Regions from separate parts of the Plantibacter sp. Mn2098 genome, predicted to be linked through region 1. Evidence: predicted binding sites of a transcription regulator. Region 1 holds the regulator's gene; the other holds the start of a gene.

What was found. The regulator LexA, encoded in region 1, represses DNA repair genes until DNA is damaged. The targets are predictions, from matches to a motif close to TCGAACANNTGTTCGA.
Region 2: a site for LexA is predicted at 2,077-2,092, ahead of ACL9RL_RS00785 (DUF222 domain-containing protein). Genes of this name have one in related genera too.

The regions. Positions count from the first base shown of each region.
Region 1 covers NZ_JBMOUH010000010.1:192,705-197,256, reverse strand. The annotation lists gene ACL9RL_RS16470 (histidinol-phosphate transaminase) at 1-892, opposite strand, end outside; gene ACL9RL_RS16465 (LysM peptidoglycan-binding domain-containing protein) at 931-1,323, opposite strand; gene lexA (transcriptional repressor LexA) at 1,593-2,285, shown strand; gene hflX (GTPase HflX) at 2,386-3,984, opposite strand; gene ACL9RL_RS16450 (class I SAM-dependent methyltransferase) at 4,026-4,552, shown strand, end outside.
Region 2 covers NZ_JBMOUH010000001.1:176,068-180,619, forward strand. The annotation lists gene ACL9RL_RS00780 (MMPL family transporter) at 1-434, shown strand, start outside; gene ACL9RL_RS00785 (DUF222 domain-containing protein) at 687-2,048, opposite strand; gene ACL9RL_RS00790 (aldo/keto reductase) at 2,216-3,265, opposite strand; gene ACL9RL_RS00795 (TetR/AcrR family transcriptional regulator) at 3,367-3,954, shown strand; gene ACL9RL_RS00800 (DUF1684 domain-containing protein) at 4,140-4,552, shown strand, end outside.

The sequences.
Region 1 (4,552 bases):
GCGGTGCGTAACCGAGTGAGGCGAGTTCGGTCACCAGGCGGTCGCGCTGTCCACGGATGTCGTCGACCATCGCGAGCATCTCATCAGCGTGGCGGAGCGCCGCGGTCGCAGCCGCCTGGGTGAGGGCGCTCAGGTGGTACGGCAGCCGGACGAGACGCAACGCATCGACGACAGCCGGATCCGCGGCGAGGTAGCCGAGGCGAACACCGGCGAAGGCGAACGCCTTGCTCATGGTGCGCGAGACGATGAGACGCGGACGTCCCTCCAGCAACGTGAGCGCGCTCGCCTCGCCATCGGGTGCGAACTCCGCATACGCCTCGTCCACCACGACGATGCCCGTCGACGCCTCGTAAACGGCTTCGATCGTCGCGAGTGGGAGCGGTGTGCCCGTCGGGTTGTTCGGTGAGCACAGGAACACGAGGTCCGGGTTCGCGTCGCGAACCTGCCGAGCCGCAGTTTCCGGGGACAGCTCGAAGTCGTCGTCACGCGTTCCGGGGATCCAGGAAGTTCCGACGCCAGCTGCCAACAGCGGGTACATCGAGTACGTCGGCACAAAACCGAGGAGCGAACGCCCAGGTCCGCCGAACGCCTGCAGGATGTGCTGCAGGACCTCGTTCGATCCGTTGCCGGCCCAGATCTGATCGGCTGTGACGCCGTGCCCGAGGTACCGTGCGAGGGACTCGCGGAGTTCCGTGAACTCGCGGTCAGGATAGCGGTTCACCGTGAGCACGGCCGCGGCGAGTGACGCCACGATGTCGTGGGCGACGTCCTCGGGGATGGGGTGGGTGTTCTCGTTGACGTTCAGCGCAACGGGCACATGTGCCTGCGGAGCGCCGTAGGGAATTTTCCCTCTGAGGTCGTCGCGGATGGGGAGGTCGTCGAGAGCGGTCACCCGACAATCGTACCGACCGCCGGGGATGCAGGCTGCGCCTAGTCCGTGTACTTGATCGGGATGGCCAGACGCTGGCCCGGCTCTACGCCGGACGACGTCAGCTGGTTGAGGTTGATGATGTCCGCGACGACGTCACGCGGGTCCGCCGTGGGGGCGATGGACTTGGCGAGCTGCCAGAGCGACTCCCCCGCGTCGACCGTCACGTAGGTGAAGGACGCGCCCTGGCCAGCCGCTCCGATGTCCGGACCGGACGCGATGGCGTTGCCGGCCGAGATGGACAGGACGGCGATGGCTGCCACGACGGGCAGCGCAGCGAGGGTGGTGAAGACGACGCGACCGCGGCGCGTGAGGCGCAGTCGCGTGCGTGGTGCCGTGGTGGTGCGTGGAGCCGTGTTCGAACCGGTCGGGATACCGATGAGTGCTGCAGTCATGACTACCTCCAAGTGCTCGCCTGCAGGAACCATGGGGTTCCTGACGAGAATTCGTATCCGGTGTTCGGCCAGGAACACCGGATACGAAGCTGTGTTCCGAATATATATTCGATTGTTCGAATCTTCAACCCTGTTTTCGTACCTTGTTGCACACGAATGTGCGACACGCTCGAACGAATGTTTGTCTGAGGCACGCCGGGCGGATACAGTTTCGAGTGTTGGAGTGAGTACACCAGCACCCACTGACACTGGTCCGGGCAGGAGCGACAATGGCAGCGAACGGTAGGAGCGACGGGGCTCACGAGCGAACGGGCACGCGGCGGCGGAAGAGCCTCAGCGAGAAGCAGCTCGCCATCCTCGACGTGATCCAGCGCGCCGTCGCCTCACAGGGCTACCCGCCGAGCATGCGCGAGATCGGCGATGCCGTCGGCCTCGCATCCCTCTCGAGCGTCACACACCAGCTCAACCAGCTGGAGCTGTCCGGCTACCTGCGCCGCGACCCCAACCGTCCGCGCGCCCTCGAGATCCTCATCGACCTGCCGAGCGCGACGGAGGGCACCCCCTCCGAGAACGCCCCGTCCGTCGGCGACGCCGCCATGGTGCCGCTCGTCGGCCGGATCGCCGCCGGCATCCCGATCACGGCGGAGCAGCAGGTCGAGGAGATCTTCCCGCTCCCCCGTCAGCTCGTCGGCAAGGGCGACCTCTTTATGTTGAAGGTCGTCGGGGAGTCGATGATCGACGCCGCCATCTGCGACGGCGACTGGGTGGTCGTGCGTGAGCAGAAGACGGCGGAGAACGGCGACATCGTCGCGGCCATGCTCGACGAGGAGGCCACGGTGAAGGTGTTCCGCCAGCGCGACGGCCACACCTGGCTCCTCCCCCGCAACTCGGCGTTCGAACCCATCCTCGGCGACCACGCCGACGTCCTCGGCAAGGTCGTAGCGGTGCTGCGTAGCGTCTGATCGGACCGGCGCACGCCGCGGCCGACGCCGCCTACACGGCAGAACGACAGAAGGACCGGATCGAGAATCGATCCGGTCCTTTCCTGTCGATAGATCGGGGTCAGTCGGCGGCGGAGTGCGATGCTCCGGCGACGGCGAGCGGCTCCGCAGCGGCGTGTACGGCACGGGCCGCCGACGCCTCCATCGCGAAGGGTTCGAGGATCGCGGCGATCTCGTCGTTCACAAACGCGTGCACGATGGTGCCGTGCTCGTCATAGCTCGTCTCGACGACCTTGCCACGCTCGTGGAGCACCGTCACGAGGTCTCCGCGGTTGTATGGGACCAGCACGTGCAGCTCTCGGCTGGGCGACGGCAGGACCTCCTCGATCCGCTCCATCAGCTCATCGATACCGACACCCGTGCGTGCCGAGACGAACACGGCGTCCGGTTCGAGACCACGCAGGACGAGCAACTGGCCGTCATCCACCAGGTCGGATTTGTTGAACACGACGATCTCGCGGATGTGCCTCGCACCGACCTCGCCGATGACATCGCGAACCGTCGCGATCTGGCCGGCCGGATCCGGGTGCGACGCGTCCACCACGTGCACGATGACGTCGCTGTCCGCGACCTCCTCGAGCGTGGAACGGAACGCTTCGACGAGCTGGTGCGGGAGATTCCGAACGAACCCGACTGTGTCCGCGAGCGTGTACTCACGGCCGTCAGAGGTGACGTTGCGGCGCACGGTCGCGTCGAGGGTCGCGAAGAGCGAGTTCTCGACCAGCACACCGGCCTTCGTGATGCGGTTCAGCAGACTGGACTTGCCGGCGTTGGTGTACCCGGCGATCGCGACCGACGGAACGGTGTTCCTGCGACGGTTCGCACGCTTGGCCTCACGTGCCGGCTTCATCGCGACGATCTGCTTGCGCAGCTTCGCCATGCGCGTGTGGATGCGACGACGGTCGAGTTCGATCTTCGTCTCACCAGGACCACGCGAGCCCATACCGGCGCCGGCGCCACCGACCTGGCCGCCGGCCTGACGGCTCATCGACTCACCCCAGCCGCGGAGGCGAGGGAGCAGGTACTCGAGCTGGGCGAGTTCGACCTGTGCCTTACCCTCCCGGCTCTTCGCGTGCTGGCTGAAGATGTCGAGGATGACTGCCGTGCGGTCGATGACCTTGACGCCGACGACATCCTCCAGGGCGCGTCGCTGGCTGGGCGCGAGTTCCGTGTCCGCGATGACGGTGTCGGCGCCGAGCGCCTTCACGACGTCGCGGAGCTCGATGGCCTTGCCCCGACCGAGATAGGTGGACGGGTCCGGATGCGGACGGCGCTGCAACAGTCCGTCGAGGACCACGGCGCCGGCGGTCTCAGCGAGGGCTGCGAGTTCGCGGAGCGAGTTCTCGGCGTCGACGAGCGAGCCCTGCTGGTACACGCCGATGATGACGACGTTCTCCAGCCGCAACTGGCGGTACTCGACCTCGGTGACGTCCTCGAGTTCCGTAGACAATCCAGCGACGCGCCGCAGCGCCTGCCGATCCTCTCGATCGAACTGCTCGCCGTCGTCCGCCGTGCCACCCGCGGTGTGCTCCGACTGCAATGCTGCAGCAGAACTCCCGAACAACGAGTAGCCCGACGACTTCACAGCGGCGCTCGACAGGACCCGCTCGACGACATCGTCGGTGGTCGGCTGGATCGAATCGTCGTCTGGCTTCGTCATCGCGTTAACCCTACTTCCTTACTCTCCGGTACGTTTCATCTATGGCACAAGAGCACTATTTCACTCCTGAACCCGGCAGCGAGTTGAAGCTCCGCCCCATCAGCGTCACCCTCGCTGGGGTTCGACGGGAACTGCATTCCGCAAACGGCATCTTCAGCCCCGATCACGTCGACACCGGCACGCAAGTCTTGCTGGCCAATGTTCCGACCCCGCCGCCGGCGGGCGATCTGCTCGACATCGGCTGCGGGTGGGGGCCCATCGCGCTCTCCCTGGCGCTCGCCTCTCCCGACGCGACCGTGTGGGCTGTCGACGTCAACGAGCGTGCTCTCGAGATCACCCGGTTGAACGCCGAACGCCTCGGCCTCACCAATGTCAACGCGGTGCTCCCCCAGGATGTTCCCGCCGACGTACGCTTCGCGACCATCTGGTCGAACCCGCCCATCCGCATCGGCAAGGTCGCCCTGCACGAGCTGCTCCTGCAGTGGGTGCCGCGGCTCGCCGCCGACGCCGATGCCTGGCTCGTTGTGCAACGGAACCTCGGCTCGGACTCGCTCCACCGCTGGCTGCA
Region 2 (4,552 bases), on a different contig from region 1:
TGGAGGGCGCGGCGCTCGAGCGCAGCCACCCGGCGCATCACACGGCCGGTATCGGGCACGACGAGCAGCAGCACTCCGTTGATGGTGTTCGGCAGGGCGTGGTCGATGGTGTGCCGCAGGGCGCGGTCGATGGTCTGCCGCAGCACTTGGTCGATGGTGTGCCGCAGGGCGCGCACGTCGCGACGGAGCTCACCCGTCGTGAGGCGGCTGCGGTGCGCGAGCAGCCGACGCACCTGCTGACGACGGATCCGGTGCGCGAGCAGCAGCAGGTGTCGCGGGTCGAGGCCGGCCTCGACGTCATCGTCCACCCTGCGACGGGTGGGGTGCAGCGGGTCGCGGTCGGTTCGTACGTCATCGCCGTCGACGCCGACAACGGTTCCGCCGTCGTCGAGCCGCCCGTCGGCGGAGTCGTGATCGTGCGCGCCCCGCGCTAGGGAGGTCGCCGCGCAGATCCTCGGTCGCTGAGCGTGTCGAAGGGCAGGGCCTGTGGTCAGGCTGCGGGCACTTCGACAAGCTCAGTGACCGGGTGTTTCGGTTCTGCAATGGGCGTCGACGCCTCCGCGCAACGTGTACCCCCCGGTCCCTGAGCTTGTCGAAGGGCCCACATCGCGCAACGTCTGCGCCCGGTCCCTGAGCTTGTCGAAGGGCCCGCGCAGCGGTGGCCGCCGATGGTTCCGGCCGAGTGACTAGTCGCTGTCGACCGGTTGCAGCGGATACCAGTCGGGCGGATCGGGTTCAGTTGTGAACTCGCGTCCGCTCGGACTGATCCAATGCAGTACGTCGCCCGTGCCGCGTCTGAGCGACCAGTTCGTGTCGTGCTTGAGGTGATGGTGCTTCGAGCAGAGATGAGCGAGATTCGCTGCGGACGTCTCCCCGCCCTCTGACCACGGGATCGTGTGATCGAGGTCGCAACCTCGTGCAAGTCTGCTGCAACCGGGTGCTCTGCAGTGGGTGTCTCGGATGGCGAGCGCTCGTTTGAGGTCGACGGGTGGGGTGTATCTGTCTCGACCGACGGAGAGGATCGAACCGGTCTCGGGGTGGGTGAGGATTCTGATGAACGACTTCGCGTTGACGGTCAGACGCACCGCGGTTTCTGGATCGATGGGTCCGTAGCCCTCAAGCGATCCCGGGTGGTCTTCCACACCGAGCAGAGTCAGGACCGGGACGGTCACGTGGACGGTGGGCACGATGTCGTCGATGATCTGCTCCGGGGTCGGTGCCGGGGTCGGCGCCGGGGTCGGGGCTGATGCTGGGTCGAGCAGCGTAGATGGGAGCACATCACCACCAGGTGCAACGTTATGAGATGTTGCGTCGGTGGTTGTCGTGGTGACACCGAACAGCAGCAGGCTCTGGGCGTGGTCGGTCATGAGCTGGGCCCGAGTACGCGGGTCGCCGTGCCGCCTGGTGCCTGTGGCGAGTGCGGCGAGTCTTCCGTATGCGGCTGCCGCGATGGGTGCCGTTGTGAGGATCGACAGCCAGGACATGCCATCGGCTGCGGGGACGAGTGTGACGTGGCGCTCCTGCTTCGCAGTGTGGTGCCTCGTGGCAATCGTGGCGGGATGGAGCTTCTCACGCAGGATCCGAGCGCGCTGCTTGAGCTGAGCGGCTGTCCGGGTCTTTGCGATCGGCAGGACTCTGTGCTCGAACTCCGACCGGTCCACAGGGAGCACATCAGCGACCTGATCCACGATGACCCGCGCGTGACCGACGGAGATGCTACCGGCCGTCAACGCGGCGAGCGTCTGGGGGAGTTGACGGACGAGTACCTCCGACTCGCTGATCCGTTGCTGGATGGTGCGCTCGGGAATGCGGGTCATGGCCGAGAGCTCTGCCTGCAACGAGAGCCGGGCGAGTTCTCTCGCCCGGCCCGCAGGGGTGCCGACCGGCATCACGGTCTGCGCAGTGAAATCGGAGACGCTGGCGGCATCGGCATACAGTTTGGCGATCCTGGCCTCCGCCGCCGCGATGCCGTGCTGCTCCGCGACGATCTGGTCGCCGATGCTCGTGATGAGCGCCGCGACCTGATCGAACCTCGAAGGAATGTCCACTCATCAAGAATACCAAGGGGATGCACAATAGAACAGAGATTCGAAGAATCTGTGGAGAACTCGTGATGGGGTCGTTGTGTGAGGGAGTGCGCTTCGACAAGCTCAGCGACCGGGCTGAGACGTTCAGCGACCGGGCTAGACGTTCAGTGACCGGATGTCGAAGCAGCTCAACTGAGTGACATGCCGGGGATCCGAGCACGGATCGCCTCCAGCTCGGCCTCATCGGAAACACCCTGGAAGTCGTACCGCGGCGTGTATGGACCCTCCAAGGACCGGATCTCGTCGGCGGTGAGCGTCACGTCGAGTGACGCGACCGCATCGTCGATCTGCGCCGTGGTGCCCGCTCCGACAAGCGGCGCCGTGACGACGGGCTGGTGCCGCAGCCAAGCGAGCGCGATCGCGGCCCGGCTGGTCTCGTGGGCCTCTGCGACTCGACCGACGGAATCGATGATGGCGCGGTTCGCGACCTCGTCCGCCTCGGTGTACAGCATGTCGGCGAAGGCGCCGTCCGACTCGGAGCGGCCGGTCGACTTCGCATCGTCCCATGCGCGGGCCAGGCGCCCGCGGGCCAGTGGACTCCAAATGATCGTGCCGACGCCCTCGTCGAGGGCCAACGGGATCATCTCGCGTTCCTCTTCGCGAGCGAGGAGGTTGTAGTGGTCCTGCATCGAGACGAACCGCGCCCACCCGTTCTGCCGCTGCAGGTGAAGGGCTTTCGCGAACTCCCATGCGTGCATCGATGATGCCCCGAGATAGCGGACCTTGCCGGCCTTCACGAGGTCGTGCAGTGCTTCGAGCGTCTCCTCCAAGGGGGTCGCGTGATCGTTCCGATGCACCTGGTACAGGTCGATGTAGTCGGTGCCCAGGCGCCTGAGCGAGTGGTCGATCTCGGTCATGATCGACTTCCGCGACAGTCCACGGCCGTTGGGGCCCGGCCGCATGGGGTGGCGCAGCTTGGTGGCGATGACGACCGCGTCGCGATCGGCGAAGTCCCGCAACGCGCGGCCGAGGATCTCCTCGCTGGAGCCGTTCGAGTACATGTTCGCGGTGTCGAAGAAGTTGATGCCCGTGTCGAGCGCGTGCTTGATGAGCGGGCGCGACTGCTCTTCGGTCTTCGACCAGACGGGGTGCCCCCGGTCGGGTTCGCCGTAGGTCATCGCACCGATCGCGATGGGGGAGACGTCGAGTCCGGTGGTGCCGAGCTTCACGTAGTCCATGGGGTTGCCTCCTGCTATCCTGAACATGCGGAGAGTTCTCCGCAACTGATCCGAAACTAGCGGAGGATTCTCCGCATGTCAATCAAGGGCATGATCGACTCATGACTGAAGCGACTCCGGCCACCTATGGCACGCAACGGCAAGCGGCCGCGAGGAATCGTGCGGCCATCATCGACGCCGCTCACGAACTCTTCGCCGAGAACCCCCTCGTTCCCTTGAACGACGTCGCGAAGCGGGCCGGCGTCGGCCCCGGCACGCTCTATCGCCACTTCCCGTCGCGGGAAGACCTGATCCTGGCGGCATATCAACACGACATCGAGCGGCTCACCCTGATGGTCGATGAGGTCCTCACAGCATCGGCTTCGGCTCACGAGGCCTTCATCACCTGGTTCGAAACGCTCGCCGGCTACATCAGGATCAAACACGGCCTCGGCGACGCGCTCCACAGTGCCGCTGCGCAGGACGTCGTCGACTCGTCCTGGGCGCCAGCGACCGCCGCCGTCGCCAAGCTGGTCGACGCATGCATCGTCGAAGGGTCGATCGCGCCCGGCCACGACCCCGCCGACATCATCATGCTGATGTCGTTCCTCTGGCGGGTCGCGCCGACCGATGCGGGCATCGCGCAGGGGCGACGACTCACGGCCATCGTCTTCGAGGGTCTGCGGGAGTCGCCTCGCGAGTCGTACTAGGCGGCAGCGCCCGACCCACCCGTCTCTGTCCGCAATTCCGGAACTCTCGGGCTGATCGCGCCCGAAGCAGCGATATTCGGCCTCGAAGGGTCGCAAACGGCTCCGACGTTCCGGAATTGCGAACGATGTTTCGTCGGATTGCAGCGCGCGGAGTGCACCGGGGCGGAAGCGCATAGCCTCGTCGCATGACGAATCTCGACCACCGCACCGCCGCAGACTCGATCGATGCAGACTCGATCGATGCACAGGCGGGCGATGCAGTCTCGACCGCCGCAGAGGCGCTCGCCGCCCGCCGTGCGGAACGCCGCGACCAGGTGACGTCGCGTCGAGGGCCGGCAGCCTTCCTCGCCGGCGAGTTCGTGACCGACCCGGACCAGCGGATCGATGGCGCGCCCGGCCGCTGGTCGCCGCTTCCCGACGGCGGAGCCGGCTTGCTCGTGCGCGCAGACGCCTCGGAAGGGGTGCGCATCGGCGGCGTGCTCGTCGACGGTGAAGCGGTGCTGTACGCCGACGCGGGGTCCGGACCGACCATCGCCGAGTTCCCCGACGGCGCAGAGGGCGTCATCTTCAGCTACGACCGCACGAAGTTCGCGTTGCA